Regions from separate parts of the Pseudomonas sp. C11 genome, predicted to be linked through region 2. Evidence: predicted binding sites of a transcription regulator. Region 2 holds the regulator's gene; the other holds the start of a gene.
What was found. Region 2 encodes FliA, which starts transcription of late flagellar genes. Its sites were predicted from a motif close to CTAAAGTTTNNNNNNNNNNNGCCGNTAA; they were not measured.

Region 1: the regulator FliA is predicted to act here: its motif matches at 5,947-5,974, upstream of VC352_RS02825 (methyl-accepting chemotaxis protein).

What each region holds. Positions count from the first base shown of each region.
Region 1 is NZ_JAWIIP010000001.1:609,878-626,644, reverse strand. It holds gene VC352_RS02855 (flavin reductase family protein) at 1-440, opposite strand, end outside; gene VC352_RS02850 (ABC transporter substrate-binding protein) at 520-1,536, opposite strand; gene VC352_RS02845 (ABC transporter ATP-binding protein) at 1,805-2,953, opposite strand; gene VC352_RS02840 (ABC transporter permease) at 2,972-3,781, opposite strand; gene VC352_RS02835 (ABC transporter permease) at 3,784-4,680, opposite strand; gene VC352_RS02830 (polyamine ABC transporter substrate-binding protein) at 4,677-5,702, opposite strand; gene VC352_RS02825 (methyl-accepting chemotaxis protein) at 6,037-7,677, shown strand; gene ribBA (bifunctional 3,4-dihydroxy-2-butanone-4-phosphate synthase/GTP cyclohydrolase II) at 7,667-8,788, opposite strand; gene VC352_RS02815 (DUF1330 domain-containing protein) at 8,871-9,164, shown strand; gene VC352_RS02810 (NUDIX hydrolase) at 9,257-9,820, opposite strand; gene VC352_RS02805 (GntR family transcriptional regulator) at 9,825-10,577, opposite strand; gene VC352_RS02800 (carboxymuconolactone decarboxylase family protein) at 10,816-11,211, opposite strand; gene VC352_RS02795 (NAD-dependent succinate-semialdehyde dehydrogenase) at 11,230-12,669, opposite strand; gene VC352_RS02790 (flavin reductase family protein) at 12,847-13,332, opposite strand; gene VC352_RS02785 (aldehyde dehydrogenase) at 13,345-14,826, opposite strand; gene VC352_RS02780 (alpha/beta fold hydrolase) at 14,823-15,656, opposite strand; gene VC352_RS02775 (amino acid synthesis family protein) at 15,681-16,277, opposite strand; gene VC352_RS02770 (BCCT family transporter) at 16,599-16,767, shown strand, end outside.
Region 2 is NZ_JAWIIP010000002.1:132,842-147,292, reverse strand. It holds gene fliR (flagellar biosynthetic protein FliR) at 1-440, shown strand, start outside; gene flhB (flagellar biosynthesis protein FlhB) at 449-1,585, shown strand; gene flhA (flagellar biosynthesis protein FlhA) at 1,695-3,842, shown strand; gene flhF (flagellar biosynthesis protein FlhF) at 3,854-5,167, shown strand; gene fleN (flagellar synthesis regulator FleN) at 5,255-6,085, shown strand; gene fliA (RNA polymerase sigma factor FliA) at 6,082-6,828, shown strand; gene VC352_RS03780 (chemotaxis response regulator CheY) at 6,929-7,303, shown strand; gene VC352_RS03775 (protein phosphatase CheZ) at 7,323-8,111, shown strand; gene VC352_RS03770 (chemotaxis protein CheA) at 8,124-10,373, shown strand; gene VC352_RS03765 (chemotaxis response regulator protein-glutamate methylesterase) at 10,419-11,555, shown strand; gene VC352_RS03760 (flagellar motor protein) at 11,581-12,321, shown strand; gene motD (flagellar motor protein MotD) at 12,332-13,150, shown strand; gene VC352_RS03750 (ParA family protein) at 13,233-14,021, shown strand; gene VC352_RS03745 (CheW domain-containing protein) at 14,106-14,451, shown strand, end outside.

The DNA.
Region 1 (16,767 bases), on a different contig from region 2:
ATTGGAGCCGGACTCTGCTCGGGGACGATCAGATTCTTCACCGCGCCGACCAGGATGGCGTGGTCACCGCCTTCATACTCGCGCCACAGCTCGCATTCGATGATCGCCGTGGCGCCTGGCAGCAACGGGTTGCCCAGTTCGCTCAAGCGCCACTCGATACCCTGCGCCTTGTCCTTGCCTTTCTTGGCGAAGGCGTAGGCCTCGTGCTGTTGTCCGGCAGAGAGCAGGTGAATGGCGAAACGCTTGTTGCGGATCAGCAGCGGGTAGGAATCGGAGCTGTAATTGGGGCAGAACAGCACCAGGGCCGGATCCAGCGACAGCGAACTGAAGGCGCTGGCAGTCAGGCCGGCAACCTGGCCGTCGTCGTCGAGGGTGGTGATGACGGTGACGCCAGAGGGAAAGGCGCCCATGACTTTCTTGTAGGTATCGGGGTGGATCATCGCAGTAGCCTCTGAATGAACTGCTGAGGTATTACGATAATATGGTATACCAAAGGTCTGGGCGCGCAAGCCCTTGCGACTATTGCCCTTGCCAGGCGTACCAGCGCTTGCTGATGGCCGCGCCGTTACGGCTCCAGTACTTGAAGTCGAGGGTGATCTGGCCCGCTGCATGAGCGCTCGGCAGCTCCGCCGCGAGCTGCGCCGGTATCAATGCCGCACTGCCCAGGTTAACCGGCGCATAGCCGCTGCGCATGGCGAAGTCGGCCTGGGCGGCCGCGCTGGTGGCATGACCCAGAAAGCGCTTGGCCGCTTCCTTGTTGCGCGTACCCCGGGGGATGACCAGGAAATCGCCCGTGACCAGGTTCTGCTGCCAATCGATGCCTACGCTCGCGCCCTCACGCTGCAGGGCGCTGATCCGGCCGTTCCAGAACATGCCCAGGCTGGCCTGCCCGGAGGTCAGCAACTGTTGCGATTGCTCGCCGCTGCCCCACCAGACGATCTGCGACTTGATGCTGTCGAGCTTCTTGAAGGCGCGGTCGAGATCCAGTGGGTAGAGTTTGTCGGCCGGCACGCCATCGGCCAGCAGGGCCATTTCCAGCACGCCCGGGCTTGGCCACTTGTACAGGGCACGCTTGCCAGGATGACGTTCGAGGTCGAACAGCGCCGCCCAGCCGGAGGGCGTTTCGCTGAGGGCCTGGGTGTTGTAGCCGAGGATGAAGGAGAAATAGAACGAGCCGACGCCATAGATGGTGACGAAGCGTGGATCGATCTGGCGCTGGGCGACCTGCTTCAGATCCAGGGGCTCGAGCAGCCCTTCACGGCCGGCGCGCAGGGCGAAGTCGGCCTCGACGTCGACCACGTCCCAGGTCACGTCACCGCTCTCGACCATCTTGCGAAAACTGTCGTAGTCGGTGGGGCCGGCCTGGATGACGCGAATGCCGGTCTCACGCTCGAAGGGGATGGCCCAGGCCTGTTCCTGCGCGGCCTGGGTGGAGCCGCCCCAACTGACGAAGGTCAGCGTCTGTTGCTCGGCCTGCGCCGACGTGAACTGGCAAGCGGCGATCAGCGCCCCCACTGCCAACAGCCTTTTGTGCATAGGACCCTCCTTGTTGGGTGCTGCGCTAGAACTACTGAGGCATGACTTATTGCATCGCTTGACCTGTTGCATTCATCGGATCGGTGCGGTGTTGCCGCGAGTCTCGGACAGGCTGAGCTAAGCCTTGCCAGATGCCCGTTTCAGCGGGGTGAAGTCAAGCGCGCATGTGCGCTTTGTGACGCCCCGCGTGTTTCCACAATATTGCCGTTGCAGTGGCCAACTCGGCGTCGACTCGAGGCTCGCCGCCGAGGGTCGTCGAGGTCTGGCTTCAGTGGCTGCCGGCGCCCTTGAGCAGATCGCTGTCGTTCCACTCGTGATAGACGCAGGTGTGTGCCGTCTGCCAGCGCACGCGCACGTCGCTGCCCGGTTGGTGAGTCGTGGCCGCAATGGACAAGGCTTTGAGGCTGAGGCGGCTGCCGCCAGCGGTGATCACGCTGCAGGTCAGGCTGTCGCCGAGAAAGACCATCTCTTCGACCTTTGCGGAGATCTCGTTGTAGCCGGCCGGTAGCGGCGTGGCGCTGGCCTGTTCGGCGGTCAGCAGTTGCGCCTGCTCGGGGCGGATCATCAGCAGCACTTCCTTGCCCGCGTGCTGCGCCGATTGCGCGGGCACCTGCAGCGGCCGCTGCTCGAACATCACCTGCTGGGCGTTGACGGCCGTGGCGCGGAGGAAGTTGGAGTTGCCCAGGAACGAGGCGACGAAAGCGTTCGGCGGTGCCTGGTAGAGGTCGGTGCCGGTGCCCAGGCCGACGATCTTGCCGTGGCTGAAGATGGCGATGCGCTGCGACAGGCGCATGGCTTCTTCCTGGTCATGAGTGACGTAGACGATGGTGATGCCCAGGCGCCGGTGCAGGTGGCGCAGTTCGTCCTGCAGATCCTCGCGCAGCTTCTTGTCGAGGGCGCCGAGTGGTTCGTCCATCAGCAGGATGCGCGGTTCGTAGACCAGTGCGCGGGCGATGGCCACGCGTTGCTGCTGACCACCGGAGAGTTGCGCAGGGCGACGGTGGGCGAAAGGTTCGAGCTGCACCAGCTTGAGCATGGCATCGACACGCTTTTCGATCTCGGCGGGTTTCTGCTTGCGGATGGTCAGCGGGAAGGCGATGTTGTCGCGCACGTTGAGGTGCGGGAACAACGAATAGCGCTGGAACACCATGCCGATATCGCGCTTGTGTGGCGGTACCTGCACCAGCGACTGGCCGTTGACCAGAATTTCCCCGGAGCTGGGCGTCTCGAAGCCGGCGAGCATGGCCAGGGTGGTGCTCTTGCCCGAGCCGCTGGAGCCGAGGAAGGTGAGGAACTCGCCGTCGCGGATGTCCAGGTTGATGTTGTCGACAGCGGCGAAGTTGCCGTAATGCTTGTTCAGGTTGCGCAGGCTGACCAGGGGCGCCTGTTCATCGGATGTTTTGAGTACCGCGCTCATCTCATGTACCTCGAATAATCAGGCGTTCGTTTCGCTGCGCCGACGCAGCAGCGCGGCGATCAGCATGATGGCGATGGACAGGCCGATGAGCAGGGTCGAGGCCACTGCAATGACCGGCGTCAGATCCTGGCGCAGGGTGGTCCACATCTTCACCGGCAGGGTCTGCAATTCCGGGCTGGCCATCATCACGCTCAGCACCACCTCGTCCCACGACACCAGGAAGGCGAACAGCGCGCCGGCGACGATGCCGGGGCGGATGGCCGGGAAGGTCACCTTGACGATGGCTTGCAGGCGCGAGGCGCCGCAGATCACCGCAGCATCCTCGATGGACTGGTCGAACAGCTTCAGCGAGTTGATGATCGAGATGATGGTGAACGGCAGCGCGACGATCACGTGGCTGACCACGAAAGCGAACAGCGTGCCGGTGTAGCCGAGCTTGAGAAACAGCGCGTACACGGCCACGGCGATGATCACCAGCGGCACGATCATCGGCAGGGTGAACAGCGCGTACAAGGCTTCGCGGCCGGGAAACTTGCCGCGTATCAGGGCGAAGGCGCAAGGCAGACCGAGGGCGACAGCGCAGACGGTGGTCAGCACGGCGACCTTGAGGCTGGTCAGGGCCGAGGCTATCCACTCCGGATTGGAGAAGAACTGGCCGTACCACTTCAGCGTCCAGCCCGGTGGCGGGAAGACCAGCCACTGCGAGGAGCCGAACGACAGCAGCACGATGAACACGATCGGCAGCAGCAGGAAGGCGGCGATCGCCCCGGTGGTCAGGTACAGGCCGGCACGCAGCCGACCGCCAATGGCATTGGGGGAGAGCAGCATGTTTACCTCGCGTTACTGGAGGCGACCGGCGATTCCGCCTGCAGCTTCATATAGACGTAGAACAGCAGCAGGGTAATGGCGATCAGCAGGGCTGCCGCCGCGCTGGCCAGGCCCCAGTTGAGGAAGGACTGCACCTGCTGGACGATGAACTCGGGCAGCATCATGTTCTGCGCGCCACCGAGCAGCGCCGGGGTGACGTAGTAGCCCAGGGACATGACGAACACCATCAGGCCGCCAGAGAACAGCCCCGGTCGGCACAGCGGCAGGAACACACGGAAGAAGGTGCTCCAGGGGCTGGCGCCGCAGATCGAGCCGGCCTGCAACACCATCGGGTCGATGGCGCTCATGGTCGCCTGCAGCGGCAGAACGATGAACGGGATCATGATGTAGCTCATGCCGATCACCACACCGGTCAGGTTATGCACCAGCTCCAGCGGTTCATCGATCAGGCCCAGCCACATCAGCGCCGAGTTGATTGCTCCCGAGCCCTGCAGCAGCACCAGCCAGGCGTAACTGCGGGCCAGCAGGCTGGTCCACATCGACAGCAGGACGATGCTCAGCAGCCAGCGGCCCCAGCCACGCGGGGCAAGGGTGATGGCCCAGGCCAGGGGAAAGCCCAGCAGCAGGCTGATCAACGTGACCAGACCCGCCACCGAGAAGGTGTTGAACAGCACCTTGGCGTAGGACGAATTGGCGAACAGGGTTTCGTAGTTGCCCAACCCGGGCGTCGGCTCCAGCACGCCACGCAGCAACAGCCCGATCAGTGGCGCCAGAAAGCACAGCGCCAGGAACAGCAAGGCAGGCAGCAGCGGGAGCGAACCCTTCCAGCGAGCCAGACGCGCCGGGCGGGGAGAGCCGCCGGCGGGTGACTGGGTCAACGGCACGGCGGCGATCTTCATTTCAGCAGCCACTCATTCCAGCGGGCGGCGATGTCATTGCCATGCTCGGCCCAGTAAGCGAAGTCCAGGGTGATCTGATCGGCTTCATGCGCGGTAGGCAGGCTGGGTGCCAACTCTTTGTCGAGCTGCGCGACCGAATCCAGGTTGACCGGTGCGTAGGCAGTGAGGTTGGCGAACTCGGCCTGACCTTCTGCACCACTGGCCATGGCCAGGAACTTCATGGCGGCATCCTTGTTCTTCGCGCCTTTGGGCACGACCAGGAAATCGGCCATGACCAGGTTCTGCTTCCAGCTCACGCCCACCGAGGCGCCTTCCTGTTCCAGGGCATGGATGCGCCCGTTCCAGAACTGGCCGAGGCTGACTTCGCCGGAGGCGAGCAGTTGTTGCGACTGCGCGCCGCCGCCCCACCAGACGATGTCTTTCTTGATGGTGTCGAGTTTCTTGAAGGCGCGATCGAGATCCAGCGGATAGAGCTTGTCGGCCGGTACGCCGTCAGCCAGCAGGGCCAGCTCCAGCACGCCGGGGCTCGGCCATTTGTACAGCGCACGCTTGCCCGGATAGGTCGCGGTGTCGAACAGCGCTGTCCAGTCCTGCGGTTTGCCCTTGCCGAGTTTTCGTTCGTTGTAGCCGAGTACGAAGGAGAAGAAGAAGGAGCCGACACCGTGGTCGGAGACGAAACGCGGGTCGATGCGATCGCGCTTGATGACGTTGAAGTCTAGGGGTTCGAGCAGGCCTTCGCGGGCGGCTCGCAGGGCGAAGTCCGCCTCCACGTCGACCACGTCCCACTGCACGTTGCCGCTTTCGACCATGGCTTTGAGTTTGCCGTAGTCGGTTGGGCCGTCCTGCAGCACCTTGATGCCGGTCTTTTCGCCGAATGGCACCGCCCAGGCGTCTTTCTGCGCATCCTGAGTGGTACCGCCCCAGCTGACGAAGCTCAGGCTATCGGCGGCGCTTGCGGTGGCGGCTGCCGCGCCCATGAGCGTGGCGATCAGCGTTGCCGCTATGGTTTTCTTGAACACCATCTTGCTTGCCCTCGTTGTTGTGTTTTTACGCAAGCGGGCGATTGTTCACGCCCGCCTTCAGGGAGCAGTGACCCCATTCGGGGTGTGTTAAGTCTGGCCGTGATCGAGGGCTTGTTGGGATTGTCCTGATGCGCTCGTTCGATTGCTCGGCCTACGGAATATCATATTATGGTATTCCAAGATTTATGCAAGCCGCCTTGGCCGTGTCCAGGCCTCATCTCTCACGGAATTTCCTCCGCATCCGCTTAAGTTATTAATCGATAAGCCGATTCAGACCATTGGTGAATATCGGTTTACCGTTCCTCTTCCTGCTTTCTCTGCCTAGGAGCTCATCATGAGCTGGCTCGACAACACTAAACTGGCGACCAAACTGCTTTCTGCCTTCATTCTTTCGGCCCTTATCACGCTGATCATCGGTGCCTTGGGTGGCAATGGCATCGGCCAGCTATCGAACGCGTTACAGTCGGTATTCGCCAATAACCTCGTGTCGGTGGCAAAGGTCAACAACGTCAACTCTGCGCTGCTGGCGCAGCAGCGCGATCTCTATCGCTTGCTCAGCTTGACGGTAGCGCAGGAGCCGCAAGCCGCTCGCCAGGAGGTCATCGACAGCCTGCAGGAAAACGCTCGGACAGCGGCGAAGAACTTCGCCGAATATCGGCAAACGCTGCTGGCGGATGACGAGCGTATCGCGGGTGACCAGATGGAGCGTGACTGGCCCGCCTACAACGCAACGGTAGCCCGCATGCTGCAACTGCTGTCGCAGGGGCAGACCAACGAGGCCAGCGCACTCATCAATGGTGAACAGCGCCAGCAATTCGCGGCACTGCGTGAGAAGTTGACCACCATCATCGACTCCAACAATCGCCAGGCGTCAGAAGGGGCTGAGAACGCCAAGGAACTGGAGAGCTCGGCCAAGCTGATGCTCTATGGCGGCGTCGCGCTTGCCTTCTTGCTGGCCATCGCGCTGGGGCTGCTGATCACGCGCAGCATCAGTGCGCCCATTGCTGCTGCGGTGGTCAGCGCCCAGCGCGTGGCGGAAGGCGATCTTACGGTGCAGATCGACAGCACTCGCCAGGATGAGGCCGGTCAACTGTTGCGTGCCCTGGGCAGCATGCAGGCTAGCCTGCGCCGCACTCTGCAGGAGATCGCCGGGGCATCCGACCAACTGGCCTCGGCGGCCGAAGAGTTGAGCGCGGTGACCGACGAAAGCACGCGTGGCCTGGTGCGTCAGAATGACGAGATTCAGCAGGCGGCCACCGCCGTCAACGAGATGACCGCTGCGGTGGAGGAGGTCGCGCGCAACGCCGTCTCCACCTCTGAAGCCTCGCGCAGTGCCAACCAGGAGGCTGAGGGTGGGCGTGAAGGCGCACGTGAAGCGGTGCAGGCCATCAACGGCATGGTGGTCGAGTTGGGTGCGTCCACTTCGACCGTGCAGACCCTGGCCGAGCAGGTGCGCAATATCGGCAACGTGGTCGACGTGATCCGAGGCATCGCCGAGCAGACCAACCTGCTGGCGCTCAATGCGGCCATCGAAGCGGCGCGTGCCGGCGAGCAGGGCCGTGGTTTCGCCGTGGTGGCCGATGAGGTTCGCGCGCTGGCTGCGCGCACGCAGACCTCCACCGGTGAAATCGAATCGATCATCGGTACCGTGCAGAACACCGCCGAGCAGGCCGTGCGTTCCATGGGCAAGAGCCAGGATGTGGCACAGAGCACCCAGAGCCTGGCGCAGCAGGCCGGTGAGGCGCTGGAGCGCATTGCTCAGGCCGTCGCCGGGATCAACGAGCGCAATCTGGTGATCGCCAGCGCCGCCGAAGAGCAGGCCCAGGTGGCCCGCGAAGTGGATCGCAATCTGGTGAACATCCAGGAGCTGTCGACCCAGACTGCAGCAGGTGCCAACCAGACCAGCGCGTCCAGCCAGGATCTGTCGCGCCTGGCTGTGTCGTTCAATCAGATGGTGGCACGCTTCAAGCTGTAACCGCTGGCTCGAAAGGTAAGCTTTCGACGACCTCCAGGTCATAGCCGGTTAGGCCCGCATACTTCAGCGGTGGGCCCATGTGACGCAACTTGCCGACGCCCAGATCCTGCAGGATCTGGGCGCCGGTACCCACTTCCGAATAGATGCGCGACTGTGTGCGGCTGAACGGGCGCTGCGGTTGAGTCAGTTGCGGTACGCGTTCGAGCAGGGCTTGCGACGATTCGTTGTTGGCCAGCACCACCACCACGCCATGCCCGGTTTCCGCCACTTTCTGCAGGGCCGCCCAGAGCGTCCAGTTCTGCGGGCCGGTGTATTCGGCGCCGACCAGATCACGCAGCGGATCGATCACGTGCACGCGTACCAGCGTCGCCTCATCGTGACGGATGTCGCCCATCACCATGGCCATGTGCACGCCGCCGGCGATGCGATCTTCATAGGTCACCAGGCGGAAGGTGCCGTGAACGGTGGGCAGCTCGCGTTCACCGATACGCACCACGGTGTGTTCATTGCTCAGGCGGTAATGGATGAGGTCGGCGATGGTGCCGATCTTGATGCCGTGTTGACGGGCGAACACTTCCAGATCCGGGCGGCGCGCCATGCTGCCGTCTTCGTTCATCACCTCGACGATCACCGAGGCCGGCGTCAGCCCAGCCAGGCGGGCCAGGTCGCAGCCGGCTTCGGTGTGTCCGGCGCGGGTCAACACGCCGCCGTCGCGGGCGCGCAACGGGAAGATGTGCCCAGGCTGCACCAGATCCTCGGCCACGGCGTTCGGCGCCACGGCGGTCAGCACCGTATGGCAGCGGTCGGCGGCGGAAATGCCGGTGGTCACGCCCTGGGCGGCCTCGATGGAAATGGTGAACGCGGTGCTGAAGGCGCTGCCATTGGCCGGCACCATCTGCTCCAGGCCCAGACGCTGGCAATGTTCTTCGGTCAGGGTCAGGCAGATCAGGCCGCGCGCCTCGCGGGCCATGAAGTTGATCGCGGCCGGGGTGCACTTCTCTGCAGCCAGCAGCAGGTCGCCCTCGTTCTCGCGATCCTCGTCATCGACCAGCAGCACCATCTTGCCCTGGCGGTAGTCTTCGATGATTTCTTCGATGGAGTTGAATGACATGAGGCGGCACCTGGGTTGTCTCGGGAGGATGGATTCATGGTATACCATAATACCTATAAAACCACCCTCTACCGGAGTCAGCATGAAGGCCTACTGGATCGCCCACGTCGATGTCACCGACCCGCAGCAATACAGCGAATACACCCGCCGCGCGCCCGCCGCGTTCAGCCTGCATGGTGGGCGTTTCCTGGCTCGCGGTGGCCGCTCGCAGGCCATGGAGGGGCGGTCGACACCGCAGCGCAGCGTGGTGATCGAGTTCGACTCCTACGAGCAGGCGCTGGCCTGCTACAACTCGGCCGAATACCAGGACGCTTGTGTGCATCGCCAGGGGGTGGCGAAGGCGGAAGTTATCATCGTCGAGGGCGTCGAGGCGTGATGCCGAGCGCTTGGGCGACGTAGCCCGGATGTAATCCGGGATGCTCCACAGAGGGCGCGTCCCCCGGATTGCATCCGGGGCGGGGGCGGCACTCAGCGCATAAAATGCACTTTGCCGGTGTCGTCGTTGCCCATATAGATGCCGTACACGCCGGCCTGGCGTTCCTCGATATAGCGCTCGAGGATCTGCCGGATGGCCGGGTAGTAGATCGCGTCCCAGGGGATTTCCTCGGGGGCGAAGAAGCGGTAGTCGAGGGTTTCCGGGCCATGCTGGCCGGTGATCTCCAGCGCGCAGGCGCGGAAGATGATGTACACCTCGCTGATGCGCGGCACGCTGAAGATGGAGTAGGGCGAGAGGATTTCGGCGCGTACCCCGGTTTCTTCCCAGACTTCGCGCAGCGCGGCCTGTTCGGTGGTCTCGCCGTTTTCCATGAAGCCGGCCGGCAGCGTCCAGGTGCCAACACGTGGCGGGATGCCGCGTTGGCACAGCAGGTAGCGGCCCTCGCGCTCGATGATGCAGCCGGCGATGACCTTGGGGTTCTCGTAGTGGATATAGCCGCAGGCGCCGCACATCAGGCGTTCATGGGTGTCGCCGTCGGGCAGTCGGCGGCTGAGATCGCCCGAGCCGCACTGCGGGCAGAAGCGCGGAGCGGGCATGGCATCAGCGTCCGATACGGGGCTCTTGCTGGGCGATAGGGATGACGAAGTCGCGCATCTCCCCGGTTTCGTCCTGCTTGGACTTAAGGTAGTCCAGCGCCACCTTGGCGGCTGCCCGGACGTGATCCACCGAGGCCTGGTGCGCGGCCAGCGGATCGCCGCTCTTGATCGCCTCGACGATGCGCTCCATTTCCTGGTTGCTGGTGCCACGGCGGTTGGTCTGCGACACCGAGGTGGCGCGCAGGTAGCTGATACGAGCCTGCAGTTGGCGCAGCTGGGTGGCGGCGATCTGGTTGCCGGAGCCTTCGAGCAGCACGTCGTAGAAGCCTTGAACCGACTCCAACACGGCCTGCAGGTCGCCGCTCTCCAGCGTCTTGCGGTTCTCCTCCAGAGCCTTTTCCAGGGCGCGAATGTCCTTGGGCTTGGCGTTGAGGGTGAACAGCTGGACGATCAGGCCTTCCAGTACGCAGCGCAGCTCGTAGATATCGCGGGCGTCTTCCAGGGTGATGATGGCCACGCGTGGGCCCTTGGCACCGGCGAACTCCACCAGGCCTTCGGATTCCAGATGGCGCAGCGCCTCGCGTACCGAGGTGCGGCTGACCCCGAGGCGATCGCAGAGGTCACGCTCGACCAGGCGATCGCCCGGCAGGAGCTGGAAATTCATGATGGCGCTGCGCAACTTGTCCAGCACGATTTCGCGCAGGGTGACCGGGTTGCGATTGACCTTGAAGCTGTCGTCGAGTGGCAGGCGTTTCATGGGGTCCGCTCTTGTGAGGCTATCCGTAGAAAAACAACGAAGGAGCACCCTTGGGGCATCTCTAAAAACTATCTGCGTTGCCATCGCTGCGTTAAAAACAGGCTCAAAATGCTCATTTACAACACGTAAAGTCGAACGCGACTCCGAGCGTTTTTCGCCTGTTTTTGCGGGGCCGCCATCGGTATTGCGCTGGCTGCCTCGATTACGTTTTTAGAGGTGCCCCGTGGGCGCTCCTTCATCAGTCTTGCTGGCCCTGCTCCGCGTCTGCTTCGGCGAAGGCTTCCCGAGCGAGGCGGAAGCTGTCTACCGCTGCCGGTACGCCGCAATAGATGCCGACCTGCAGCAGGATCTCGCGGATCTGCTCACGGCTCAGGCCGTTACGCAGGGCGCCGCGAACGTGCAGCTTCAGTTCATGCGGGCGGTTGAGGGCCGAAATCATGGCCAAGTTTATCATGCTGCGCTCTTTCAGCGACAAACCCTCGCGGCCCCAGACGTGGCCCCAGCAGTACTCGGTGACCAGTTCCTGCAGTGGGCGGTTGAAGTCGTCGGCGTTCTCGATGGATTTGTTGACGTAGGCCTCGCCCAGCACCTGAGTGCGAATGGCCAGGCCCTTTTCGTACTTTTCGTTGCTCATCTGCTCATCCTTCTGTGGTTACAGGCCGCCCATCAGGGTGTATTTGATCTCCAGATAATCGTCGATGCCGTACTTCGAGCCTTCGCGACCCAGGCCGGACGACTTGACGCCACCGAAGGGGGCGACCTCGGTGGAGATCAGCCCTTCGTTGATGCCGACCATGCCATATTCCAGCGCCTCGCTCATGCGCCAGGCACGGCCCAGGTCACGGGTGTAGCAGTAGGCGGCGAGGCCGTACTCGGTGTCATTGGCCATGCGCACCGCTTGCGCTTCATCGCCGAAGCGGAAGATTGCCGCCAGTGGGCCAAAGGTTTCGTCGCGGGCGACCTTCATCTGCTCGGTCACCTCGGCCAGCACCGTGGGCTGGAAGAAGCCGTGGCCCAGCGGGTGGCGTTCGCCGCCCAGCACCAGGCGTGCGCCTTTGCTCAGCGCGTCGTGCACGTGATCCTCGACCTTCTGCACGGCGCGTTCGTTGATCAGAGGGCCGAGCTTGACGCCCTCGCTGAAGCCATCACCAACGCCGAGTTCGGCGACCCGTTCGGCCAGACGCGCGACGAAGGCATCGTGGATGCCGGCCTGCACCAGGAAGCGATTGACGCACACGCAGGTCTGGCCGTTGTTGCGGTACTTGGCGACCAGCGCGCCGTCCACGGCCTTTTCCAGGTCGGCATCGTCGAAGACGATGAAAGGCGCATTGCCGCCCAGTTCCAGCGACACCTTCTTCAGCGTGTTGGCCGACTGCGCCATCAACAACTTGCCGATGGGCGTCGAGCCGGTGAAGGAGAGCTTGCGCACCTGTGGGCTGCTGGTCAGCTCGCCGCCGATGGCTACGGCATCGCCGGTGATCACGTTGAGTACGCCAGCGGGAATCCCCGCCTGTTCCGCCAGGGCGGCCAGGGCCAGGGCGCTGAAGGGGGTTTCCGGTGCCGGTTTGACGATGCAGGTGCAGCCGGCGGCCAAGGCCGGGCCGACCTTGCGGGTGATCATCGCTGCCGGGAAGTTCCACGGCGTGATGGCCGCGACCACGCCGATTGGCTCCTTGTTCACGACGATGCGCGCATCGCTCTTGTGGCTGGGGATGGTGTCGCCGTAGATGCGCTTGGCTTCCTCGGCGAACCATTCGATGAAGCTGGCGGCATAGAGAATCTCGCCCTTGGCTTCCGCCAGTGGCTTGCCCTGTTCCAAAGTGAGGATTTCTGCGAGCGCATCGCTGTGCTCGATGATCAGCGCGTACCAGCGCTTGAGCAGGTTGCTGCGCTCCTTTGCGGTCAGTGCGCGCCAGGCCGGCCAGGCGCGGTTGGCGGCAGCGATGGCCTGCTGCGTCTCGGCCGCGCCCATGTGCGGCACGCTGCCGATCTGGCGGCCGTTGGCCGGGTTGAAGATGGCGCTGGTCGAGCCGTCCTGGGCGTCGAGCCAGTGTCCGTCGATGAAAGCCTGCTGGCGAAACAGAGAGGTCATGGGGGGCTCCGTTGCAAACTGGCTCCCTGGGAGCCAGAGCGGATGGGAACAGGTGGCCTGCCACGTTCGCCTGCTGACGAGGCGAGCGGGCTGGCCACTGCCGCGACGCCTTGAGGGCACCGCGTGCGGAATAAAAAAGGCCGCTACCGAGGGGGTAATGGCGCGGCCAAAAGAGAATCAGGCGAGCTGGGGCAGGGCGCCGAGCTTGCCGCGGTGGTAGAGCATGGGCGTGACTTCCTGCTCGGGTAGGATCAGGTTCTTCACCGCGCCGACGATGATGGCGTGGTCGCCGCCGTCGTATTCACGCCACAGTTCGCATTCGATGATGGCGGTGGCCTTGCTCAGCAGCGGGTTACCCAGCTCGCTCAGGTGCCATTCGATGCCTTTGGCCTTGTCCTTGCCCTTACCGGCGAAAGCGTAGGCTTCGGCCTGCTGGTCGGCACCGAGCAGGTGAATGGCGAAGCGCTTGCTGTCACGCAGGATCGGGTAGGTGTCGGAGGCGTAGTTGGGGCAGAACAGCACCAGCGCCGGGTCGATGGACAGCGCGCTGAAGGCGCTGGCGGTGATGCCGACGATGCCGCCTTCGCTGTCCAGGGTGGTCACCACGGTGACGCCGGACGGGAAGGAGCCCATCACTTCTTTATAGATGCCGGGTTCGATCATCTTTGCAGTCTCCTAGCGCATCACGAAGGGATCAGGCATGGGCGCCTGCGAGAGGTTGATCCACACCGTTTTCAGTTCGGTGTAGGCCAGCACCGAGTCGATGCCGCTCTCGCGGCCGTAGCCGCTGTTGTTGAAACCGCCGATCGGCGCCATGGCCGATACCGCGCGGTAGGTGTTGACCCAGATGATGCCGGAGCGAATGCCTTTGGCCAGGCGATGGGCGCGGCCCAGGTCGCGTGTCCAGATGCCGGCGGCCAGGCCGAATTGCGAGTCGTTAGCCATGGCCAGCGCTTCGGCTTCGTCCTTGAAGCGGATCACCGAGGCCACCGGGCCAAAGACCTCTTCCTGCATGATCTTCATCGAGTGGCGGTCGCACTCGAACAGGGTCGGCTCGTAGTACCAGCCCTTGGCGTCGATGGCGGGGCGCTTGCCACCCAGGCGCAGGCGGGCGCCTTCGGCGATGGCATCGGCCACCAGGCCTTCGACCACGGCCAGTTGTTGCGCAGTGGCCATGGGGCCCATTTCGCTGGCGTCGTCCTGCGGGTTGCCGATGCGGATGCGCTGGGCGCGTTCGATCAGGCGCTCGACGAATTCGTCGTAGATATCGTCCTGCACCAGCAGGCGCGAACCGGCTACGCAGCTCTGTCCGGAGGCGGCATAAATGCCAGCCACGGCGCCGTTGATGGCGCTGTCCAGATCCGCGTCGGCGAAGATGATGTTGGGCGACTTGCCGCCCAGTTCCAGCGACAGCTTGGCGAAGTTCTCCGCACTGCTGCGCACCACATGACGTGCGGTGGCGGCGCCGCCGGTGAAGGCAATCTTGCGCACCAGCGGATGGCGGGTCAGCGCCGCGCCGGTGCTTGGGCCATAGCCGGTGACCACGTTGACCACGCCTGCCGGGAAGCCGGCTTCGAGAGCGAGACGGGCCAGTTCGAGAATGGTCGCCGAGGCGTGTTCGGACGGCTTGAGCACGATGGTGTTGCCGGCCGCCAGCGCCGGAGCCAGCTTGATGGCGGTCAGGTACAGCGGGCTGTTCCAGGGAATGATGCCGGCCACCACGCCGAGCGGCTCGTGGGTGGTGTAGGCGAACATGTCCGGCTTGTCGAGGGGCAGGGTGCCGCCCTCGAGTTTGTCGGCCAGGCCGGCGGTGTAGTGGAAGAACTCCGGCAGGTAGCCGACCTGGCCGCGGGTTTCGCGGATCAGCTTGCCGTTGTCGCGGCTTTCCAGTTGCGCCAGCTGTTCCTTGTTCTCGGCGATCAGGTCGCCCAGGCGGCGCAGCAGCTTGCCGCGCGCGGTGGCACTGAGCGCGCGCCAGGCCGGATTGTCGAAGGCCGTCTGGGCGGCCTGCACGGCGCGGTCGACGTCGCGTTCATCGGCGTCGGGCAGTTCGGCCCAGGGCTCGGCCAGAGCCGGGTTGAGGCTCTGGAAGGTCTTGCCGGAGAGCGCATCGAGCCATTGGCCGTCGATGCACATCTGGAAGCGTGCGAGTGTCATGCAACGATCCCCTTGTTCTGATTCTGGAAGCTCTGCACCTGCTGCAGGAAGCCCAGCAGCGTCTGGTTGACCAGGCGCGGCGACTCCACCGGCATCATGTGCCGTTGCTCATCGAGTATGGCGACCTGGGCGCCCGGAATGCGTGCGGCCAGTTGGCGAGCCATGTCCGGCGTGGAGCCGGGATCCAGCTCGCCGGTGGCGACCAGCGTCGGCGCCTGGATGCTGCTCAGGTCGTCGACACGATACATGTCCTGGGTGGCGAACAGCTCATAGGTGGTTAGGTAACCCTGCGGGTCATTGCTCGCCAGGGTCTGCCGGATCGCCGCCATCTGCGCCGGGTTGGCGGCCTGGTACTCACGGCTGAACCAGCGCGACAGCGCCGCTTCGGCATTGGCATCCGGGCCATGCTCGGCGGCCTGGCGCGTACGCTCGATCACGCCGGCGCGCTGTTCGGTGCTGCGGTTGAACACGCTGTTGAGGATCACCAGGCTGTCGAGCCGCTCCGGATGGTGCAGGGCGAAAGCCCGCGCCACCAGGCCGCCCATGGAGAAGCCGATGACGCTGGCGCGTGCCAGGCCGAGATGGTCGAGCAGGTCGCGTAGTTGCGCGGCATAGCCCTCCAGGGTGGTGCCGGGCGCCGGCCTTGGGCTGGCGCCATGGCCGAGCATGTCGTAGGCAATGACCTGGAAGTGCGGGGCCAGGCCGACGATCTGACCGCCCCACATTTCCTTGTTCAGGCCGACACCATGGATCAGCACCACGGGCTGACCCTGACCCGTAGCCAGGTAGCTGGTGCCGTTCGGTGTGTGTTCAGCGGTGAGCCGAATCATGGAGTGCTCCTGCACGTTCGCGAGTTACTGGGCGTTGGCTTTTTCAGCAGCCAGTTCTTCCAGGTCGATGTAGCGGTTGCCGATGCGCGGGTGCAGGCGACCGCCGTCGGCAGCGCCGAGGACGACGATGATTTCGTCGGCGCGCGGGGCGTCTTCGATCTGCATTTCCAGGGTGATGTAGTGCGAACGCAGACCTTCGTCGTCCTTGTGCATCATCGGGATCTGGATCGAGGTACCGGGGCCGCCACGCTTGTTGGTGAAGCTCAGGTAGCTCTTGGCGTTGACGGCCTGGCGGTAGTGGTTGCCGAAGCGCAGGGTGTGGATCACCGCCGAGGCGTGCTCGATTTCGCCCTCGGCACCGACCACGGCGGCCTTGCCATAGGCTTCGATCTTCTCGGCGCCGCCGATCGCGGCAGTCAGACGCTCGACCATCAGCGAGCCGAGGTCGGAGCAGTTGGCCTTGATTTCCGGCTTGAGGTCTTCGACGAAGCCGCGGCCCAGCCAGGGGTTCTTGATCACGACAGCCAGGCCCACCATGGTCACCGGCCTGTCGGTGGCCTTGCCGCCTTCGATGCGGGTTTCTTCGGTGTAGGTGACGATCTTGCGAATTTCGAAACTCATGGGGCAATCACTCCGGGCAGGGGGTAAAGGCGGTTTGTCGTCTCATGGTATACCATAATACGGAATGCGCAAGTCTCGCTTTGCAGGCGCCGGATCATGCGCACCAGAGCGGTGCAAAAGGGCATTGAAAATAGCTCTTGGTTGATGGTATACCATAATACGTGCAATGGCGGATCACCTGAGTTCGGCTCAGAACGTTGGATGCAAGGCGTTTCCCGTGCAGGATCGAAGGATGTCTCCGTGATGCTGCGGACGTCCTGATGCCGGGCGGCTCGTCATTGCCACGCTGCTTTGGTTCACAACAAAAATAAGGAGACGCCTGTGCGCGAACATCCCACCCTCAACCGCGAACGCTGGTTCGCGGGAGTCAATCCGACGATGGCGATTGCCTCGATCGCGATGGTTCTGCTCTTCCTGCTATTCACCCTGAGCAATGCCGAGCTGGCGAACGGCATCTACACCGGCATCAAGGCCTGGATCGAGCATTCGC
Region 2 (14,451 bases):
CCATGGTCGACCCCACCAGCGGCGTGTCGGTGCCCGTTCTGGGGCAACTCATGCTGATGCTTGTGACGCTGTTGTTCCTGTCCATCAATGGTCATTTGGTCGCGTTGGAAGTACTGGCCGAGAGCTTCGTCAGTTTGCCGCCCGGGCAAGGGCTGATGGTGCAGCACTACTGGGAACTGGCCGGCAAGTTGGGCTGGGTGATCGGCGCCGGTCTGCTGCTGACCCTGCCGGCGGTTACGGCGCTACTGGTGATCAACCTGGCGTTCGGCGTGATGACGCGTGCGGCGCCGCAACTGAACATCTTCTCCATCGGTTTCCCGCTGACTCTGGCCCTTGGGCTGGTGATCTTCTGGATTAGCCTGTCCGACTTCGGCAATCTGTTTCAGGCGTTGGCCACTGAAGCATTGCAGCAGTTGGGCGAGCTCGCCAAGGTGCGTTAGGAGGCAGCATGGCTGAGAGCGAGAGCGGCGCCGACAAGAGCGAGGAACCCACTAGTAAGCGGCTCGAAGAGTCGCGGAAAAAAGGTCAGATCGCTCGTTCCAAGGAGCTCAATACCCTGGCGGTCACCATGAGCGGCACGGTTGCTCTGCTGGGCTTCGGCGCGCAAATGGGCGACGCCCTGCTGGATCTGATGCGCGGCAGTTTCAGCCTGCCGCGTGAAGTGCTGATGAACGAAGGCAATATGGGGCTGTACCTGCTTGCGTACGGCAAGCATGCATTGCTGGCTGTTCAGCCATTTTTCATCGTTCTGCTGATCGCTTCCGTGGTTGGTCCTATCGCACTGGGTGGCTGGTTGTTCTCATCCGAGGCGTTACTGCCCAAGGGTAGCCGGATGAATCCGCTGGCAGGGCTCAAGCGCATGTTCTCCATGCAGTCTCTGGCGGAGCTGCTCAAGGCGCTGGCCAAGTTCCTGGTCATCCTGGCCGTGGCCTTGCTGGTCTTGTCGTCTGATCAGGACGACTTGCTGGCCATCGCCAATGAGCCGGTCGAGTCGGCCATCCTGCACAGTTTGACGGTAGTCGGCTGGAGTGCGTTCTGGCTATCGTGCGGGTTGATTTTGATCGCTGCCGTGGATGTGCCGTTTCAGCTCTGGAGTCACAAGCAGAAGCTGATGATGACCAAGCAGGAGGTCAAGGACGAGTACAAGGACTCCGAAGGCAAGCCTGAGGTCAAGGGACGCATTCGTCAGCTGCAGCGTGAAATGGCGCAGCGGCGGATGATGCAGTCGGTGCCGCAGGCCGATGTGGTGATCACCAACCCGACCCACTTCGCCGTGGCCTTGAAATACGATCAGGACAAGGGCGGCGCGCCGATGTTGCTGGCCAAGGGCAATGATTTCACCGCCCTGAAGATCCGTGAGATCGCCCAGGAGCACAAGGTCATGGTGCTCGAATCGCCAGCCCTGGCGCGGGCGGTTTATTACTCCACTGAGCTGGATCAGGAAATCCCAGCAGGTCTCTACCTGGCTGTGGCTCAGGTACTTGCTTACGTCTATCAGATTCGCCAGTTCCAGGCTGGCAAGGGCAAACGGCCGGGGCCTCTGCCGGATCTGCCGATCCCGCCGGATCTACGCCGCGACGAGTGATGGAGTCGGCGAGCAGTCGCGTATTTTTTGCGATTGCAGTCTGTAATCCTCTTTCTGGAACGCTTCTTGCCATTACCCCATCAGGACGCGTTTCCGCGTCAAAAGATTGATGACTTGGGGTAAGGCCGTGGCAGTAGATCGCGCACAGTTGATCGGTGACGTACGCAGTAACTTGGCCGGGTTGCGCCACGGCAATTTGGGGATTCCCCTGTTGCTGCTGGTGATGCTCGGCATGGTGATGCTGCCGGTGCCGCCGTTTTTGCTCGACGTGCTGTTCACCTTCAGTATCGCGTTGTCGATCGTGGTGCTGCTGGTCAGTATCTACGCCCTGCGTCCCCTGGATTTCGCGGTGTTCCCCACGATCCTGCTGGCTGCCACGCTGCTGCGTCTGGCGCTGAACGTGGCCTCGACTCGTGTGGTGCTGCTCAATGGTCATGACGGCCATGGTGCGGCGGGGCAGGTGATCCAGGCCTTCGGTGAGGTGGTGATCGGCGGCAACTACGTGGTCGGTATCGTGGTCTTCGCCATCCTCATGATCATCAACTTCGTGGTGGTCACCAAGGGCGCCGGGCGTATCTCCGAGGTGAGCGCTCGCTTCACCCTCGACGCGATGCCCGGCAAGCAGATGGCGATCGACGCCGACCTCAACGCCGGTCTGATCGACCAGGTCGAGGCCAAGAAACGCCGCAGCGAGGTGGCCCAGGAGGCCGACTTCTATGGCTCCATGGACGGTGCCAGCAAGTTCGTACGCGGCGACGCCATCGCCGGCCTGCTGATTCTGTTCATCAACCTTATCGGCGGTATCGCCATTGGCGTGCTGCAGCATGCGCTGCCGTTCGCCGAGGCTGGCAAGGTTTACACCCTGTTGACCATTGGTGACGGTCTGGTGGCGCAGATCCCATCCCTGCTGCTATCGACGGCGGCGGCGGTGATGGTTACCCGGGTTTCCAGTGCCGAGGACATGGGTGCGCAGGTCAACCGGCAGATGTTTGCTTCGCCCAAGGCGTTGGCGGTGGCTGCGGCCATCCTCATTGCCATGGGGTTGGTGCCGGGCATGCCGCACTTCTCCTTCATCAGTCTGGGCCTGGTGGCTGCGGGTGGCGCCTACTGGATCGCACACAAGAACCGCAAGGTCAAGGAAGAGGAAGTCAAGGAAGTGCAGCGCCAGCAGGAGCTGCTGCCGGCGCAGAAGGCCCAGGAGGTGAAGGAACTGGGTTGGGACGATGTGACGCCAGTGGACATGGTGGGTCTGGAAGTGGGCTACCGCCTGATTCCGCTGGTCGACCGCAACCAGGGTGGTCAGTTGCTGGCGCGGATCAAGGGTGTACGCAAGAAGCTGTCGCAGGAGATGGGCTTTCTCATGCCGTCGGTGCATATCCGCGACAACCTCGACCTGGCACCCAATGCCTACCGTTTGACGCTCATGGGCGTCAGCGTGGCCGAGGCCGAGGTCTACCCGGATCGCGAGTTGGCGATCAACCCCGGTCAGGTGTTCGGCCCGCTCAATGGCATTGCCGCCAAGGATCCGGCGTTCGGCCTGGAGGCGGTGTGGATCGATCCCAGTCAGCGTGACCAGGCGCAATCGCTCGGTTACACCGTGGTCGATGCCAGCACCGTGGTCGCCACCCACCTGAATCAGATCCTGCACAAGCACGCTCATGAGCTGCTTGGGCACGAGGAGGTGCAGCAGCTCATGCAATTGCTGGCCAAGAGTTCGCCGAAGCTGGCCGAAGAGCTGGTGCCTGGGCTCGTGTCGCTGTCGACCCTGCTCAAGGTATTGCAGGCGCTGCTGCAGGAGCAGGTGCCGGTGCGCGACATCCGTACCATCGCCGAGGCCATCGCCAACGTCGCGCCAAAGAGTCAAGATCCCGCCGCCATGGTCGCAGCCGTTCGCGTGTCGCTGGCTCGCGCCATCGTGCAAAGCATCGTGGGACTAGAGCCGGAGCTGCCTGTGATCACCCTTGAACCAAGGTTGGAACAGATATTGCTGAACAGTCTGCAGAAGGCCGGTCAGGGTAGCGAGGATGGCATCCTCCTCGAACCAGGTATGGCCGAGAAGCTGCAACGTTCCCTGGTGGAAGCGGCGCAGCGCCAGGAAATGCTCGGCAAACCGGTGATCCTGCTGGTGGCCGGTCCGATCCGGGCGATGTTGTCGCGCTTCGCGCGGCTGGCGGTACCCAGCATGTACGTGCTGGCCTACCAGGAAATTCCGGACAACAAGCAGGTCACCATAGTCGCCACTGTGGGCCAGAACTGAGGTAAAGGGTCATGCAGGTCAAACGTTTCTTCGCTGCTGATATGCGGACCGCCATGAAACTGGTGCGTGACGAACTGGGCGCCGACGCGGCCATCATCGGCAATCGTCGCGTGGCCGGCGGTGTCGAGCTGACCGCCGCGCTCGACTATCAGGTGGCGCCGGCGCCGGTTCGACCGAATCCGGCTCTGGAGGCCGAGCTGCGCAAGACTCAGGCGCGCATCGCCAATGCTCAGGCGGAGCTGGCGACCCGTGCCGAACAGGACTCGTCGAAAGACCGTCAACTTTTCGCCAATGACTCGCTGGTGGCGCCGGAATTGCCGGCGACCCCGGTCAAGCCGCAGCGCCCCGTCGAGAAGCCGGTGGCTGCCGCGCCCAGTGTCGATCCGCGTGCGCTCGATGCCATGCGCTTCGAGCTGCACGGCCTGCGTGAGCTGATCGAAGTACAACTGGGCTCCATCGCCTGGGGGCAAATGCAGAGCCGTCGCCCGCAGCAGGCCAACCTGTGGCGCCGCTTGCAGCGTATGGGCCTGTCGGCCGAGCTGTCGCAGGCGTTGCTCGACCGCGTGGCAGGTGTCGCCGAGCCGCGTCAGGCCTGGCGCATGCTCCTGGCGCACCTGGCCCATGCGATCAAGACGCCCAAGGTCGAGCCGTTGGAAGAGGGCGGGGTGATTGCCCTGGTCGGCCCCGCCGGCATGGGCAAGACCACCACGCTGGCCAAGCTGGCCGCGCGTTACGTGCTTAAGTACGGTGCTCAGCAGGTCGCTCTGGTGAGTATGGACAGCTTCCGTATCGGCGCCCAGGAACAGCTCAAGACCCTGGGGCGCATCCTCGGCGTCTCGGTGACTCAGATCGATCCGGGGCAGTCGCTGCTGCAAGCCCTGGCGCCCCTGGCCAAGAAACGTGTCGTACTGATCGATACGGCGGGGTTGCCCGCCAACGATCCGGCCCTGCGTCTGCAGCTCGAAAGCCTGTCTGCGCGCGGCCTGAAAGCCAAGAATTATCTGGTGCTGGCCGCTACCAGTCAGAGACAGGTGCTCAAGGCGGCCTACCATAGTTACAAGCGTTGCGGCCTTTCCGGCTGCATACTGACCAAGCTGGACGAGGCCGTGAGCCTGGGTGAGGTTTTGGGTCTGGCTATAGGCCAGCATCTGCCGGTAGCCTATGTCACGGACGGGCCGCGGATTCCGGATGATCTGCACGTTCCGCGTAGCCACCAACTGGTCAGCCGCGCGGTGGGATTGCAGGCGCCGGAGGAGCCGAGCGAGGACGCCATGGCGCAATTGTTCGCCGGTCTCTATCAAGGAACCGCGCGGCGCGTCGGCTGAAGCGCTAAAGTGTTGCAAACCCTGCGTTTTTTGCAGGGGCGAACGGCCGGTTGGCCAAGTCGAAGTTAGACAAGGTATTGAGAGAACATGGGTATGCATCCCGTACAGGTGATCGCGGTAACCGGCGGCAAGGGCGGTGTCGGTAAGACCAACGTGTCGGTGAATCTGTCCATGGCCCTCGCCGATCTGGGGCGCCGGGTGATGTTGATGGACGCCGACCTTGGGCTCGCCAACGTCGATGTGCTGCTGGGGCTGAGCCCCAAGCGCACCCTGGCCGACGTGATCGCTGGTGAGTGCGACCTGCGTGACGTCCTGCTGCAGGGGCCGGGCGGTATCCGCATCGTGCCGGCCGCATCGGGCACGCAGAGCATGGTCAACCTTTCGCCCATGCAGCACGCCGGCCTGATCCAGGCATTCAGCGATATCAGCGAAAACCTCGACGTATTGGTGATCGACACTGCAGCCGGCATCGGCGATGCGGTCGTCAGCTTCGTGCGGGCGGCGCAGGAAATTCTCGTTGTGGTCTGCGACGAGCCGACCTCGATCACCGACGCCTACGCGCTGATCAAGCTGCTCAACCGCGACCATGGCATCAGCCGCTTCCGCGTGCTGGCCAACATGGCGCACAGCCCGCAGGAAGGTCGCAATCTCTTTGCTAAGCTGACCAAGGTGACGGATCGTTTTCTCGATGTCGCCCTGCAGTACGTCGGCGCGGTGCCCTACGACGAATGCGTACGCAAGGCGGTGCAGAAGCAGCGCGCCGTCTATGAAGCCTTCCCGCGCTCCAAATGCGCACTGGCGTTCAAGGCAATCGCTCAGAAGGTCGATACCTGGCCGCTGCCGGCCAACCCGCGCGGCCATCTGGAGTTCTTCGTCGAGCGCCTGGTGAAGCAACCGACAGCAGACTCGGCCGTATGACAGCAGCCTCTGGACTTCGTATGTACAACAAGGCTCGTGCGCAGGACTCCCAGCACCAGTTGATCGAGCGCTATGCGCCGCTGGTCAAGCGCATTGCCTATCACTTGCTGGCGCGTCTGCCAGCCAGCGTGCAGGTGGACGATCTGATTCAGGCCGGGATGATCGGCCTGCTCGAAGCCTCGCGCAAATACGACTCCAGCAAGGGTGCAAGCTTCGAAACATTCGCCGGTATTCGCATCCGCGGTGCCATGCTCGACGAGGTACGCAAGGGCGATTGGGCACCGCGTTCGGTGCACCGCAACAGCCGGATGGTCAGCGATGCGATACGTACCGTTGAAGCGAGAACGGGGCGTGACGCTAAAGATCACGAGGTTGCTGCCGAACTCCAATTGAGTCTGGAAGATTACTACGGCATTCTTGGCGACACTTTGGGCAGCCGCCTGTTCAGTTTCGACGACCTATTGCAGGACGGTGAACATGGCGGACTGCACGAAGACGCCGGGCACACCCACCTCGAACCTTCGCGGGATCTCGAAGATGAACGCTTTCAAGCGGCATTGGCCGAGGCCATTGCCGGCCTGCCGGAGCGCGAGCGTCTGGTGCTGGCGCTGTATTACGATGAAGAACTGAACCTGAAGGAAATCGGTGAAGTACTGGGGGTCAGCGAATCGCGCGTCAGTCAGTTGCACAGTCAGTGCGCGGCGCGTCTGCGTTCGCGGCTGAGTGAATGGCGCGCTGGCTGAGTCGCAGCGCACTCGCAGGCAGAAACGGTTTCACGATTAAAGGACGTAGTTGCAAACGCAATACGTTTGGGACTGTACGGAGGTCGACTTGGACAAGAACATGAAAATCCTCATCGTTGACGATTTTTCGACGATGCGACGGATCATCAAGAACCTCTTGCGAGACTTGGGTTTCACCAATACCGCCGAGGCCGATGACGGCACTTCAGCGTTGCCGATGCTGCAGAGCGGCAGCTTCGACTTTCTGGTCACCGACTGGAACATGCCCGGTATGACCGGCATCGACCTGCTGCGTGCGGTACGTGCGGATGAGCGCCTCAAGCACCTGCCGGTGCTGATGGTCACCGCCGAAGCCAAGCGTGACCAGATCATCGAAGCGGCTCAGGCCGGCGTGAATGGCTATGTGGTCAAGCCCTTCACTGCGCAGGTGCTGAAGGAAAAGATCGAGAAGATCTTCGAGCGGGTCAACGGCTGATGTCGGCCGCGAGGGTGCTATGGAACACGATGATTCCACATTGGGCGATCTTGAAACGTCCCTGAAAACCAATGCCCGCGAACTGGTCGATAGCCTCGAAAAAGGTAACTTCGGCAACGCGGTGCAACTGATCAATGAGCTCAACAAGGTTCGTGATCGTGGTTTGTATCACGAGGTCGGCAAGCTGACCCGTGAGCTGCACAACGCTATTGTCAATTTTCAGCTCGACCCGCGCATGCCTCATGCCAAGGAGCTGTCGCAGATATCCGACGCCACCGAGCGTCTGAACTACGTCGTCACCCAGACCGAGAAAGCGGCTAACCGCACCATGGATCTGGTGGAGCAGAGTGCACCACTGGTCAATGACCTGGCCGATGAGGCGCAGAGCCTCAGCGCCGAGTGGGGTCGTTTCATGCGCCGGGAAATCGGCGCAGAGGGTTTCCGTGAGCTGGCCAAACGCATCGAGCTGTTCCTTGCGCGTAGCGAGCGTGACAGCAGCAAGCTGTCCAACCACCTCAACGACATTCTGCTGGCGCAGGATTACCAGGATCTGACCGGTCAGGTGATCAAGCGGGTGACGCAGCTGGTCACCGAGGTGGAAAGCAACCTGCTTAAATTAGTCCTAATGGCCAGTTCGGTAGACCGCTTCGCGGGTATCGAACATGACCACGATGCATTGCGTGCCGAACAACAGCAGCAAAAATCGCCGTCGACGGGTGAAGGTCCGCAGATTCATGCCGATAAGCGTGATGACGTCGCCTCCAATCAGGACGATGTCGACGACCTGCTATCCAGTCTTGGATTCTAAGGAGCACCCCACATGAGCTTCGGCGCCGATGAAGAGATCCTCCAGGATTTCCTGGTAGAGGCCGGCGAGATTCTCGAACAGTTGTCCGAGCAGTTGGTCGAGCTGGAAAGCCGACCGGACGACATGAACCTGCTGAACGCCATCTTTCGCGGTTTCCACACCGTCAAGGGCGGAGCAGGCTTCCTTCAGCTCAACGAGCTGGTGGAGTGCTGTCATATTGCCGAGAACGTGTTCGACATCCTTCGCAAGGGCGAGCGTCGCGTTGACGCTGAACTGATGGACGTTGTGCTCGAGGCGCTGGATGCGGTCAACAGCATGTTTGGCCAAGTTCGGGAACGCTCCGAGCCTACGCCAGCATCGCCCGAGCTGCTGGCGGCCCTGGCACGCCTGGCCGAGCCAGCAGGTGCGCAGCCCGAGCCGGTTGCCGAGCCTGTAGCGGTTCAGGCCGCGCCGGAGCCGGAGCCCGAACCTGTTGCCACGCCTGCTGCAAGTGCTGCGTCCTCCGACATCACCGATAGCGAGTTCGAGCAACTGCTCGATGCACTGGGGGATACGCCGCCGGCTGCGCCCGAAGCCAGCGCCGGCAGTGACGATATCACCGACGATGAATTCGAAGCGCTGCTCGATCAACTGCATGGCAAAGGTCAGTTCGCCGCGCCAGCCGCATCGGCACCGGCCCCTGCAGCTCCTGCTGCTGCCGCGCCCGCCGCACCTGCCGGTGACGATATCACCGACGACGAATTCGAAGCCTTGCTCGATCAGTTGCACGGCAAGGGCCAGTTCGCCGCGCCGGCTTCGCCTGCCGCGCCTGTAGCGGCCGCGCCAGCCGCCGCCCCGAGTGCCCCGGCCGGTGACGACATCACGGATGACGAGTTCGAATCGCTGCTCGATGAGTTGCACGGCAAGGGCAAATTCGTAGCGCCGGCTCCAGCTGCCGCTCCGGCCGCAGCGGCAGCACCGGCTCCTGCGGCGGCCAAGCCTACGCCTCAGCCAGCTGCTGCGCCGGCGGCCAAGCCGGCGGCCAAGCCCGAACCCGCTGCGCCGCGTGCTGCTGCGCCAGCTCCTGCGGCGGCGGAGAAGGCGCCTGCCAGCGAAGCCGAAACCACCGTACGGGTCGATACCGCACGCCTCGACGAGATCATGAACATGGTCGGCGAGCTGGTACTGGTGCGTAACCGCCTGGTGCGCCTGGGGCTCAACAGCGGCGACGAGGCCATGTCCAAGGCGGTGTCGAACCTCGACGTGGTCACGGCGGATCTGCAGACTTCGGTGATGAAGACCCGCATGCAGCCGATCAAGAAGGTCTTCGGCCGTTTCCCGCGCCTGGTTCGCGACCTGGCGCGCAATCTGAAGAAAGAGATCAACCTCGAGCTGGTGGGCGAAGAAACCGACCTCGACAAGAACCTGGTCGAGGCGCTGGCCGACCCGCTGGTGCACTTGGTGCGCAACGCGGTCGACCACGGCGTGGAGACCCCGGAAGAACGCGAGAAGGCCGGTAAGGCTCGCGCAGGTAGGGTGGTGCTGTCCGCCGAGCAGGAAGGTGACCACATCCTCTTGTCCATCACCGATGACGGCAAGGGCATGGATGCCGACATCCTGCGCGCCAAGGCGGTGGAGAAGGGCTTGCTGGACAAGGATGCAGCCGAACGTCTGAATGAGTTCGAATGCTACAACCTGATCTTCGCCCCGGGCTTCTCGACCAAGACCGAAATTTCCGACGTGTCCGGTCGCGGTGTCGGCATGGACGTGGTCAAGACCAAGATTTCCCAGCTCAACGGCACGGTCAACGTGTTCTCGCAGAAGGGCCAGGGCTCGAAGATCGTCATCAAGGTCCCGCTGACCTTGGCGATCATGCCGACGCTGATGGTCATGCTAGAGAATCAGGCCTTCGCGTTCCCGCTGGTCAACGTCAACGAGATCTTCCACCTCGATCTGTCGCGCACCAACGTGGTCGATGGCCAGGAAGTGGTGATCGTGCGCGACAAGGCGCTGCCGCTGTTCTATCTCAAGCGTTGGTTGGTGCCGCAGGCGTTCATGGAGGAGCAGCGTGAAGGGCATGTGGTGATCCTCACCGTAGGCAGTCAACGCATCGGTTTTGTCGTCGATCAATTGGTCGGTCAGGAAGAAGTGGTAATCAAGCCACTTGGCAAGATGTTGCAGGGCACCCCGGGGATGTCCGGGGCGACCATCACCGGCGACGGTCGCATCGCGCTGATTCTCGACGTACCGAGCATGCTCAAGCGCTACGCTCGACGTTTCTGATGGTTTTGCGGCACGGGCCGATGCCCGTGCCGTCTAGGAGTGTTTATGGCAGTCAAGGTCTTGGTAGTAGACGACTCCGGCTTCTTTCGCCGGCGTGTTTCGGAAATTCTGTCTGCCGATTCCAGCATTCAGGTGGTCGGGACGGCCACCAACGGACGGGAAGCCATCGATCAGGCGCTGGCGCTCAAGCCAGACGTGATCACCATGGATTACGAGATGCCGATGATGGATGGCATCACGGCTGTACGTAACATCATGCAGCGTTGTCCGACGCCTGTGCTGATGTTCTCCTCACTCACCCATGAAGGCGCACGTGTCACCCTGGATGCGCTGGATGCCGGGGCGGTGGATTTCCTGCCGAAGAATTTCGAGGACATCTCGCGTAACCCGGAGAAGGTCAAGCAACTGCTGTGTGAAAAGGTGCATTCCATTGCACGCAGCAACCGTCGCTTCAGTTCTGCGCTTGCCACACCGGCACCGGCTGTCACCAGCCCGACGCCTGCGCCAAGTCGCAGCGCTACCCCCGTTCGCACGCCGGCGCCCGCGACTCCTGCGCGTACTGTGTCGGCTGCAGGCGTTGCCTCCAGTGCCAGTAGTAATTCGCCGGCACCGCGCCGCAAGGCCTACAAGCTGGTCGCCATCGGCACCTCCACTGGTGGTCCGGTCGCCCTGCAACGAGTTCTGACCCAACTGCCGGCCAACTTTCCGGCGCCGATCGTGCTGATCCAGCACATGCCGGCTGCCTTCACCAAGGCTTTCGCCGAGCGCCTGGACAAGCTTTGCCGCATCCAGGTCAAGGAAGCCGAAGACGGTGACATCCTGCGCCCTGGCCTGGCTTTGCTGGCCCCTGGCGGCAAGCAGATGATGGTTGACGGTCGCGGTGCGGTGAAGATCCTGCCCGGTGACGAGCGTCTCAACTACAAGCCCTGTGTCGACATCACCTTCGGCTCTGCCGCCAAATCGTTCAACGACAAGGTGCTGGCCGTGGTGCTCACCGGCATGGGCGCCGATGGCCGTGAGGGTGCGCGCCTGCTCAAGCAGAACGGTAGCCAGGTATGGGCCCAGGACGAAGCCAGCTGCGTGATCTATGGCATGCCTATGGCGGTGGTGAAGGCCGATCTGGCCGATGCGGTCTATTCGCTCGACGACATCGGCCGACACCTGGCCGAGGCCTGTCAGTGATGAAACCTGAGCCGGGCGGTCATGCATGGATGTCCTGAGTCTAATCGGCGTCATTCTGGCGTTCGTCGCCATCCTCGGGGGCAACTATCTCGAAGGCGGACAAGCCTCGGCACTGCTCAATGGTCCGGCGGCGCTGATCGTGCTCGGCGGTACGCTCGGCGCGGCTTTCCTGCAGACGCCGATCAGCACGTTCAAGCGTTCCGTGGGCGTGTTGCGCTGGATCTTCTTCCCGCCGCGCATCGATCTGGTCGGTGGTATCAACCGGGTCGTCGGCTGGAGCATGGTGGCGCGCAAGGAGGGCTTGCTCGGTCTGGAGTCGGTGGCTGACGCCGAGCCGGACGCCTATGCGCGCAAGGGGCTGCAGTTGCTGGTCGATGGTGCTGAGCCGGAATCCATCCGTAGCATCCTCGAGGTCGATCTCTATACCCAGGAGGCCCGTGATATTCAGGCCGCCAAGGTGTTCGAGAGCATGGGCGGCTATGCGCCGACCATCGGCATCATCGGCGCGGTGATGGGCCTGATCCACGTGATGGGCAATCTGGCCGACCCCAGCATGCTTGGCAGTGGCATCGCCGTGGCCTTCGTCGCCACCATCTACGGTGTGGGGTTCGCCAACCTGTTGCTGCTGCCGGCTGGCAACAAACTCAAGTCCATTGCGCTGCGCCAGTCGCGCTACCGGGAAATGCTGCTCGAGGGCATTCTCTCCATCGCCGAGGGTGAGAACCCGCGTTCCATCGAATTGAAGCTGCAAGGCTTCATGGACTGATGGAGGCACTATGGCCCGCAGACGGCATCAGGAAGAACACGAGAATCACGAGCGCTGGCTGGTGTCCTACGCGGATTTCATCACGCTGTTGTTCGCCTTCTTCGTGGTGATGTACTCCATCTCCTCGATCAACGAGGGCAAGTACAAGATTCTCTCGGACACCCTGACCGGTGTATTCAACCAGCCGGATCGTTCGATCAAACCCATTCCTATCGGTGAGGAACGCCCGCGTACCGGCGATCCCGAACGGGCGACGATGAACGAGGACGACAAGGATGTGACCGACAGTACGCTGCGCAGCATTGCCTCCAGCGTGCGTGACGCCTTCGGTGACCTGATCCAGAGCGATCAGTTGAATATTCGCGGCAACGAAATGTGGATCGAGCTCGAACTCAGTTCCAGCCTGCTGTTCCCCAGCGGCGATGCCTTGCCGAACAATCAGGCATTCGACATCATCGAGAAGGTCGCCAAGATTCTGGCACCCTATGAAAATCCGGTGAAGGTGGAAGGGTTCACCGACAACCTGCCGATCCAGACGCCCCAGTATCCGACCAACTGGGAGCTGTCCTCGGCGCGAGCGGCAAGCATCGTGCGCATGCTCGCCATGGACGGGGTCAATCCTGTCCGTCTGTCTGCGGTGGGCTATGGTGAATTTCAGCCGGTTGCGGACAATTCGACGGCCGAAGGGCGTGCCCGTAATCGTCGGGTGGTGTTGGTGATCTCGCGTGACCTGGACAATCGCCGTAACAGCGGTAGTACCGCTGCAAGCCAAGGCGGAGCTGGCACGCAACCTGCAAAAGCGCCAGAGCAGGGGGCCGCACAACCGTGAACCGTCAAATCCCAGTCGCGCCGTCGCGGCGGTCGACAGCCATTCTCGGTCTGCATGCGTCACGCCGGGAGGATGAGAAAAGATGAAAGTCTGGGCAGTAGCCAATCAGAAAGGTGGTGTCGGCAAGACCACCACGTCCATCGCACTGGCGGGTCTGCTGGCGGATGCCGGCAAGCGTGTCGTCGTCGTCGACCTCGATCCGCACGGATCCATGACCAGCTATTTCGGCCATGACCCGGATACGCTGGAGCACAGCTGTTTCGACCTGTTCCTGCATCAGGGCAACGTGCCGCAGGGGCTGCCGAAGCAATTGCTGCATGGCACCAGCCACGAGAACATTTCCCTGTTGCCCTCGAGTACCGCACTGGCGACGCTGGAGCGTCAGTCGCCGGGGCAGAGCGGCCTGGGGCTGGTGATTGCCAAAAGCCTGGCGCAGCTGTGGGAGGATTTCGATCACGCGGTCATCGACAGTCCGCCGCTGCTCGGCGTGCTCATGGTCAATGCCCTGGCGGCGAGTCAGCAACTGGTGATCCCGGTGCAAACCGAGTTCCTTGCGGTCAAGGGGCTGGAGCGCATGATCACCACGCTGACCATGATCAATCGTTCGCGCAAGCAGGCGCTGCCATACACCATCGTGCCGACGCTGTTCGACCGCCGTACCCAGGCCTCGATGAGCACGCTGAAAGTCTTGCGCAATACTTACCCCGATCATCTCTGGCCGGCCTATATTCCGGTCGATACGCGCTTGCGCGATGCCAGTCGGGCAGGGCGCACGCCTTCGCAGTTCGACGCGGGTAGCCGTGGCGTGATCGCCTATCGTGCCTTGCTCAAGCATCTGCTGAGCCATCAGCCCGCCGCGCAGGTAGCCTGATATGCGCGTCTGTGTTGAACTGCACTCAAGTCGAGCCACATTCCTGCCGATAGGCTGTACAGGCCTTGATCACGGTGTTCACCCATGAGTCGTAACCTCGCTACTGCCACGCGCTCCCAACTGGCCCTGCAGTCCTATCTGGACGGCCTGCTGCAGGAAGCGGCTGCCGAGCTCGAACAGTCCGTCGATATCGATGAGTTCGAGGCTGCCGTACTCGAGGAGCAGGTGCGTGATGCGCGCCTGGTTCAGCCGGTTGCGATGCCGGTGGTGGCCGCGCCGCAGGTGCAGGTCACTGCCCCTGAAGTGATCGTGCCGACTCCGGTGATCGAAGAGGCGCCGCCGCTGGTGGCACCGGTTGCCGAGATCACGCCGCTGCAGACCGCCCTCGATGCCGACGGGCGTCCCGGCTGGGCTGAGGAGCCGTTCGAAT